2 regions of the Paraburkholderia phytofirmans OLGA172 genome follow, and region 1 is predicted to be linked to the other one. Evidence: riboswitches for the same ligand, from Rfam matches in the RefSeq annotation. Region 1 holds a riboswitch; the other holds the start of a gene.
The links. A riboswitch is a leader RNA that binds a small molecule or an ion and turns the genes downstream of it on or off. The one in region 1 is predicted to bind cobalamin.
Positions count from the first base shown of each region.

Region 2: it holds a riboswitch for cobalamin, as region 1 does, so the genes downstream of both, AYM40_RS30755 (HoxN/HupN/NixA family nickel/cobalt transporter) here and cobA (uroporphyrinogen-III C-methyltransferase) in region 1, are expected to answer to the same signal.

Region 1 covers NZ_CP014579.1:1,199,459-1,203,932, reverse strand. The annotation lists gene cobW (cobalamin biosynthesis protein CobW) at 1-918, opposite strand, end outside; cobalamin riboswitch at 1,116-1,389, opposite strand; cobalamin riboswitch at 1,469-1,697, shown strand; gene cobA (uroporphyrinogen-III C-methyltransferase) at 1,921-2,817, shown strand; gene AYM40_RS43845 (cobalamin biosynthesis protein) at 2,814-3,437, shown strand; gene cobO (cob(I)yrinic acid a,c-diamide adenosyltransferase) at 3,434-4,036, shown strand; gene AYM40_RS25495 (cobyrinate a,c-diamide synthase) at 4,040-4,474, shown strand, end outside.
Region 2 covers NZ_CP014579.1:2,419,358-2,423,831, reverse strand. The annotation lists gene AYM40_RS30775 (hypothetical protein) at 1-24, shown strand, start outside; gene AYM40_RS30770 (methyltransferase family protein) at 51-743, shown strand; gene AYM40_RS30760 (sterol desaturase family protein) at 974-1,831, shown strand; gene AYM40_RS30755 (HoxN/HupN/NixA family nickel/cobalt transporter) at 1,929-2,984, opposite strand; cobalamin riboswitch at 3,018-3,156, opposite strand; gene AYM40_RS30750 (PepSY-associated TM helix domain-containing protein) at 3,360-4,474, opposite strand, start outside.

The DNA.
Region 1 (4,474 bases):
CACCAGACGCATCGCCGCGCCCGGCAATGCCGCGAACCCTTTCACGCGGTAAATCGTGTTCGTTTCGACGAGCCCTTGCAATGCTGCGATCACGGCCTCGCGCGACGAAACATTCGCGTGCACCACCACCGAATCGAATTCATCGTGGTGGTGATCGGCGTCGTCAGCCGAACCATGGTGATCGTGGCGCAAGTGGATCGTTTCTTCCGAGGCCGCTTCGAGACCCAGCAACGTATGCAGGTCGAGCTGGCCCATTTGCGCACGCACGATCTTCACTTGCGGCGGAATTTCTTCGCGAATGACGGCTTCGACAGAAGCTTGACGCGCTTCGTCGAGCAAATCGGTTTTGTTCAGAATCACCAGATCGGCTGCCGACAATTGGTCTTCGAACAATTCGTGCAGCGGCGATTCGTGGTCGAGATTCGGATCGGCCTTGCGTTGCGCATCCACGGCGACCGGGTTGTCGGCGAACTGGCCGCTCGCTGCAGCCGGGCCATCTACCACGGTGACGACCGCGTCGACAGTAAAGCTATTCTTGATCTGCGGCCAGTTGAACGCCTGCACCAGCGGCTTCGGCAATGCAAGACCGGAGGTTTCGATCAGCACGTGATCGATCTGCTCGCGGCGCTCCACCAGCTTTTCCATCACCGGGAAAAATTCTTCCTGCACGGTGCAGCACAGGCAGCCGTTCGCGAGTTCATACAGTTGCCCTTCGGTTTCGACACCGTCTTCATCGCAACCGATGCCGCAACCCTTGAGGATTTCCCCGTCGATGCCGAGTTCGCCGAACTCGTTGACGATCACCGCGATGCGCTTGCCGCCCGCGTGCTGAAGAATGTGCCGCAGCAGCGTGGTCTTGCCGCTGCCGAGAAAGCCCGTGACGATGGTGACGGGGATCTTGCGCATTTGAGTTTGCATCGTGAGGTCTATCCGTAGGAGTTGCACGAGCACGCCGACGCGCCTTCGCGTTTTGTCTGCATAGGTCATGCGAGCGGGTTCATGCCCTGCAGGCAACCACAATAACAAAGCACGGGGACGAACAACGGCGTTGCCGAGGCAACCGAAAAACAGAAAACGGGAATGAAGTCCTGAACGCACCGCCGCATCCCCGCGGTGGTCGTTCTTCCTGGTCTGGCCGGTATCCGGGCTGGCGAAAGCGCCGCTTCCCCTTCCCGGACGAGTGGTTTCTCGCCCAGTGGTTATATGCCGACGCGGCCTTGCGCGTGGACATCGAAGCCGGCTCCGCGGCGCTGGAGAACGCACCGCTTTTCGCTTACCGTTGCGGGGGCAGCACAGGTTGACCCGATCCATTGCAGGCGGGCACCCTGTTTCCCGTTTAACTGCATGCGCACGAGCGCGCACACGAGCACCAAAGTGCGTGCGAGTTTAGGCCGAGAGCCCTGTGCCGTCAAGGAAACGCCGGCCGCGGCAGGGCTTTTGCGCAGTGCCGGCGCGGCCTGCCGTGTGCTATCGTATGCGCGCGTTTGGTGCCCGCATATGCGTTCGCATGTGCAGTTAAACGGGAAACAGGCCGCGCTCGCTGCGCTTAACCTGTGCTGTCCCCGCAACGGTAAGCGACCTGCGGTGCTCTCGCATCGCGCATGCGTTTTTGATGCCACTGTCTGACGAATCCGGACGGGAAGGCAAAACGCATGAGGCCGTCAGCCCGGATACCGGCCAGACGCGGAGGCAGTGAACGTCACGCTGCCGGCCGCCGGAATCCGCGAGGGACGGATGTGAAGGCGCTAAAGCACGACGTGGCGCAGCCGCTAGCGTTTTCCTGAGGGAAACGCAGCGAGCAGCGTTGTTCGTCGCGCGTAATCTGTAGCACCGCATGACCTCGATTTCCGCCGCCTCCGGCCGCATCAAGCCTCACCCGCTCCCGCTAGTCACGACATGGCGCGCGCCATGCATGCCGCGATGACCCGCGCCTGGCTGATCGGCGCCGGCCCCGGCGATGTCGAACTGATGACGCTCAAGGCGACTCGCGCCCTGGCGCAAGCCGATGTGGTGCTGGTCGACGATCTGGTGAACCCCGACGTGCTGCAGTTCGCACGCGCCGACGCGCTGGTCGTGTACGTCGGCAAACGTGGCGGGCATCCGTCGACGCCGCAGGCCGGCATCGTCGCGCAGATGCTCGAACACGTGCGGGCCGGACGCAGCGTCGCGCGTTTGAAAGGCGGCGATCCGTTCGTGTTCGGCCGTGGTGGCGAAGAACAGCAGGCGCTGCACGCAGCGGGCATCAGCGTGGAGGTGATCAACGGCATCACGGCCGGGATCGCGGCGCCCGCGGCAATTGGTATTCCGGTGACGCATCGGGATTACGCGCAAGGCGTGGTGTTCGTCACCGGGCACGGCGCCGGCAGCAGCGAGCCGGACTGGGGCGCGCTTGTCGCCACGCGGATGACGCTGGTGATTTACATGGGCATGCGGCGGCTGAACGATATCGCCGGCGCGTTACTCGCGGCCGGCATGAGCGCAGATACGCCGTGCGCGGCGATCGAATCGGCCACGCGCCCCGAGCAACGGCATGCGCTCTCGCAACTCGGCGAGTTCGCGGACGCGGTCGCGCGCGCCGGACTCGGCTCGCCGGCGATCGTGGTGATCGGCGGAGTGGCATCGCTGGCTTTGGCGCGGGATGCTGTGAGTTCTGGCGCGGTGCGTGAGGCGGGTGCGGTGGGGGCGGTGGGGGCGGTGGGGGCGGTGGGGGCGGTGGGAACGGCGGAAATGGCAAATATGGCGAACTCAGCCAGAGCGGCAGACGCCGCGGACGCTTCGGATACCGCGGAAGATTCAAACGCCGCGGACGCGCAATGAAAACCCTCAGCATCGGCATCGGTTGTCGCTTGCACAGTTCGGCTGAGCAGATCGAAGCGGCCGTGCGTGCCGCACTCGGCTCGCATGCATTCGATGAAATCAGCGCGATTGCCTCGGTCGACACCAAAGCCCACGAAGCCGGCCTGCTCGAATTCTGCGCCCGTCATGCGCTGCCGCTGAAGCTGTTCAGCCGCGCGCAGATTGCGGCGATCTCCGTGAGCGATCCGTCGGCGGCCACGCGCGAGCATCTCGGCATAGACGGCGTCTGCGAGCCATGCGCCCTGCTCGCCGCGGCGGCCGAATCTGATGCGGGCAGCGCAGTTCGTGCGGCCTATGCATCGGCATTGGCATCGGTTGCCTCTGGTGCATCGGGTACCTCAGTTGCCTCAGCTGCCGCAGTTGCCTCAGTTGCATCAGTTGCATCAGTTGCATCAGTTGCCTTAGCTGCCTCAACTGTCCCAGCCGCCTCAGTTGCATCGATCACGCCCAATCCCCCCAACGCACGGCTACTCGTGCGCAAAACCATCCACGGCGGCGTCACGGTTGCGATCGCCTCGATCACCGCCCAGCCCGCCCGCGAACAGACAAACAACGCCCATCAGGAACAGGACCTTTCATGAAAACCGACCCCGAATCGCACCAACGCATGACCGAACGCCGGCGCGAAGGCCACGAGAAAAAGCAGGCCAACGCCACCGTCGAAAAAGGCCTGCTGATCGTCAATACAGGCACCGGTAAAGGCAAAACCACCGCCGCGTTCGGCATGGCCGTGCGCGTGCTTGGACACGGCATGCGCCTCGGCGTCGTGCAATTCATCAAAGGCGCGCTGCACACTTCGGAGCGCGACTTCCTCGGTGCGATCGCCAATTGCGACTTCGTCACGATGGGCGACGGCTACACCTGGAACACCCAGAATCGCGACGCCGACATCGCCACCGCGCGCAAAGGCTGGAACGAAGCGCGCCGCATGATCGAGAGCGGCGACTATCAGATGGTGATCCTCGACGAGCTGAACACAGTGCTGAAGTACGAATACCTGCCGCTCGACGAAGTACTGTCGGTACTGAACGCACGCGCCGAAATGCTGCATGTGGTGGTGACCGGCCGTCACGCGCCCGACGCGCTGATCGAAGCCGCCGACCTCGTCACCGAAATGCGCATCGTCAAGCACCCGTATCGCGAGCAAGGCGTGAAAGCGCAGCGCGGCGTGGAGTTCTGAGCAATGCCCACCCGCCCCGAGAGCACTTCCTGCGGAACGTCGCCCAAAGGGACTTCCCCCGGGGCGTCCGCCAAGAGCACCTCCCCCGGGGCGTGCCCCGCCCTGTTCATTAGCGCGCCCGCGTCGGGTCAAGGCAAGACCACGATTACGGCGGCTCTGGCACGCTACCATCGGCGGCTGGGGCGACGCGTGCGTGTATTCAAGACCGGCCCCGACTTTCTCGACCCGATGATTCTGGCGCGCGCCAGCGGCGCGCCGGTCCTGTCGCTCGATCTGTGGATGGTGGGCGAGCCGGCCTGCCGGAACCTGCTCGCGCAAGCGGCCGCTGAAGCGGATCTGATCCTGATCGAGGGCGTAATGGGTCTGTTCGACGGCACGCCGAGCAGCGCGGATCTGGCAACCACGTTCGGCGTGCCGGTGCTCGCGGTGATTTCAGCG
Region 2 (4,474 bases), 1.2 Mb from region 1:
AACAAACGCAACGCCGCGACCTAACGAGAATAGACGGGGAAAGCATGGCCATGATCAACACCGAAACAGTGGGGCTTGCAACACCTCCTGCCGATGCATCGGCGCGCACTACACCTGACACCGCGCCGCGCTCGCGCGACGCATTGCTCGAACTATCGGCACGGACCGGCACAGCCGTACTGTTGAGCGTGTTCGCGTACGCGGCGATCCAGCACTGGCGTGCGGATTCCGGACGTATCACGCTGTTGCTGCTGATGGTGGAGGTGTGCTTCACCATCGGTCTGTCGCTCTTCACACGGGTTCCGATGCGGCGTGACTGGACACCGTTTGCGTTCCTGTGCTCGATGGGCGGTACGTACTACTTTCTCGCCGTTCAGTTGGGACCTGGCGTGCGGCTTGTGCCGGAAGCCGTCGGCGCGTCGCTTCAGGTGTTCGGCATCTGCTGGCAGCTGTTTGCAAAGGCTTCACTACGGCGTTCGTTCGGTATTCTGCCGGCCAACCGGGGAGTCGTGTCGTGCGGCGCCTATCGGTTCATGCGGCATCCGATGTACTTGGGATACCTCGTAACGGACATCGGCTTTCTGATCGCAAACTTCGGCGTGCAGAATTTGCTCATTTACGGAATCCAGTTCGCCCTCCAGGCAGGTCGAATTTATCGAGAAGAACGGCTTCTGTCGACCGATGCAGCCTATCGCTCGTACAAGGGCAAGGTTCGCTACCGCGTGATTCCAGGTTTGTTCTGACCGAGGATAACTAATGCCGTCAACACCAAAACGGCGCTTGCGCGGCGCAGAACAGGCTGCGAAGATCGCGTTAAAGCCGTTCTTTCCTCTGATGCTTTTCATTTTCCCGACGCCTCCGGCCGTGCTGATCGGCCCGTCGGCGATCCAGGTCGTGGGCCAACGGTTCCCGACCATGGCCGCCAGGTCGGACGGCAGAGCGAATGAACGCACCGTATTGACCGGGGAATCACATGTTTGCGTCGAGCTCGTTTCCTGAACTGCTGCACCACGTGACCCACTGGCTGGGCGGCTACGCGCTCGTGCTGGGGATGATGGCAATGGGCGCGGCGCTGGAGCGGCGCTGGCCGGCCGAGTTATTGCAATCGCGCGCCGGGATGCGCTTTAACGTCGTCTACGCAGCACTGTATCTGGCGCTCGCGGAAGCAATGCGGCCGCTGATGGCGGTGGCCAGCGTCGCGATCGTCAACGCGCTCGGTGGCGGCTGGGTCGTGCTGGCCTCGCGGGGGTGGGGCGCGTTGGCTTCCATCGTGATCGTGCTATTAACGGTCGATCTGCTGGAATATACATTTCACCGTTTGCAGCATGCGTGGCCCGTGCTGTGGAAGCTGCATTCGTTGCACCACAGTGCCGCCGAGTTCAATATCACAGTGACGTTCCGGCATCACTGGCTCGAGGTACTCATCAAGGGCTGCCTGCTTTATCCGGTGGTAGGCGTGCTGTTCAAGGTCGAGCCGTGGATCCTCGGCGTGACCGCGATCATTTTCACGTTCGGCAATTACTTCGCGCATATGAACCTGCATGTCGACCTTGGCCGCTTCACGACATGGGTCAACAATCCGCAATACCACCGCCTGCATCACTCGAACCGCGTCGAACATTTCGATCGCAACTTCACTCAACTGCTGCCGCTGTGGGACCACCTGTTCGGCACGCTGTGGGTGCCGGCGAAGCACGAATGGCCGGCCACCGGTCTGGACGACGGCGCGCAACCGCGTTCGCTGCTGGGGGCACTCGGCTGGCCGCTGCGCTCGTATGCTGGCATGAGTACCGGTTCGGACGGCAGGCGTGTCGAGATTCTGGAAAAGTAGGCGAAATTAAAGCGATCCGGAGCGCCACCGGCCTGAAGACTCGGCGCGCAACTCGTACCGGAGACGATCGGCGCCGCGTCGCACACCCTGTCCATCCCTATCGGCCGATTTCCAGATCGTCGAATTTTTTCGCGCGATAGATCAGTACGGAGGCCACCCAGCTCAGCACAAAAATGCCGATGATCAGATATCCGAGCATGCCGAAGTGACCGTTCAGCGCGCCGACCGCATCCCACACCGGCCCTTGCAAATTCAGTTTGTCGGAAATCAGGCCCAGCGCTTCGATACTGCCGATCACAATGGCCACGATCACCGACACCAGTGTAATCGTCATGTTGTAGTAGATCTTGCGGATCGGCTTCAGATAAGCCCAGCCGTAGGCACCGAGCATCAGGTGCCCGTCCAGCGTGTCGATCAGCGACATGCCGGCGCTGAACAGCACCGGGAAGACCATGATCGCCCAGGGCGACAGTCCCTGAGACGCCTGGGCGGCGGCGATGCCGAGCAGTGCGATTTCGGTGGCAGTGTCGAAGCCGAGGCCAAACAGAAAACCGAGCGGGTACATATGCCAGCTGCGCGTGAGCATGCGGAACAGTGGCTTGAACAGGCGGGAGAAAAAGCCGCGGTTGGCCAGCAGCAGATCGAAATCGTCGTCGACATAGCGGCCGCCATTTTTCACATTGCGCCAGGCCTGATAGATCGAGTTCAGGATGACCAGATTCATCAGGGCAATCGCAAACAGGAACAGCGCGGAGACGAGCGTGCCGATCACACCGCCAATTTCCTTGTAGTGGTTAAAGCGCCCCTGCATGACGGACGTGGCCGCCGCGACCGCGAGCGAGGCCAGCACCACCACGGTCGAATGGCCGAGCGAAAAGAAGAAGCCGACGGTCACCGGGCGCTTGTTCTCCTGCATCAGCTTGCGCGTGACGTTGTCGATGGCGGCGATGTGGTCCGCGTCGACGGCATGGCGCAAGCCGAAACCATACGCCAGCAGCGCGGTGCCCAATAGAAGGGGATGGTGGCGAAACGCCGCGAGTGCCCAGACCCACGCGAGCACGTTGGTGGCGATCAGCACGCCGTAGATGCCGAAAAGCCGGCTCCGAACGCCAGTGTTCGAATCACTGAAAATCTGTTTCAGCTGCGAAATCATCAACTGTTCCTTGGGATACCGCGTCCCGAACGAGATTGAACGATGGCGAAGCGAGGTTTGACTCCCAGCTCGGATTCAACAGGGCTTACATGCTGGATACAGTGGCGCGACCGCGCCGGATTCTCACCGGCTTCCCGCTTCGCCAGGTGGGACGATGCCTGCAAAGCTTATACACGCGCCCAGACGGGTTGTCGATGCAATCGAAATTCTTCTGAATAGACAGCATCGGCAGCTCGTCAAGGCGCTATCCGGTATGTTACTGGCTCATCGTACTCGCACTTTTCACGGGAATGAAGCGCACAGCAAGGCGGCGGGTAGAAGTTCGCGTGATCTCTTCAAGAGGTGCTCCTTGATTTTGACAGCGGGAATGAAGCCTTAAGCAGGTTGCCGCGTGACGCGGCCAAAAATCGTGCGGTCGGCGAGCCACACCGCGAGCAGCGTGGCGCCCATCAACGGGAAGACGATGCCGAGCAGAACGAGGCCGGTTTTCCAGCCACGCATTGGCGGCGCAGCGCGCTCGCGCGAGGGTGCGCCGAGCGAGCGCTGCGGCCGCCGCTTCCACCACATCACACAGCCGGTTACGGCCATGCCCGCTAGTCCAAGTGAAATCGCGGCGCAGAGAATCTGATTGGCGACGCCGAAATAGCGGCCCATATGCAGCGACGTGCCGTACGACACGGCCTTCGACACCGCACCGTAGTGGCCGTAACGGATGTCTTTCAGCACCGCGCCGCTGTATTGGTCGATGTACAGCGTGCGCTCGTCTTGCGGGTCGGCGGGAAAGTACGAGACGGTGTAGACGCCCGTAGCGGAGGTGGGCAGCACGATGTCGTAACCGCCCGGGACACCGAGCGATGCGACGAGAGCAACGATGCGTCCAAGCGGCAGCGCCTGCGCTGCGTGTGCATCGGCGGATTGCGGTACTGGAGTGTTGCCGACGGCCCATGGCGTAAGTGGCAAGGGCAGGTCGTCCATCACCATGCCCGGCATCGCGGAGCGCAACGGCAGGCCACCCCACGATCCCGGCGGCGCGCCGAGATTGGCCGCGCTCGCGAGTGCCTTGAACTGCTTACCCCATGAGCCTGTCCACGGCAGACCGCTCAGCACGAATGCCAGCGCGCCGAGCGCGAGCCAGATGCCCATCACGGTGTGAAGGTTTTTCCAAAGCGCGCGCCCTCGCAGCGAGAAGCGCGGCAGCAACGCCGCGCGTGCAGTGGTCTTTTCGCGCGGCCACCAGAGCGCGACACCGGTGCCGATCATCACCAGCGTCCAGCACGCGGCCAGCTCCATCAGCAACTCGCCTGGTTTGCCGAGCAGCAGCTTGCGGTGAAGCATGCGGTCCACCTGCATGAAGCGGCGCTCGACGCTGAGCGTGCCCAATACTTCGCCGCTGTATGGGTTCAGATAGATGCTCTGCTTTTCGCCGTTGGCGAGACGAAAGATGAACTCGGTGCTGCGCTCCGGTGCATTCGCGATGGGAGCCGTCACCG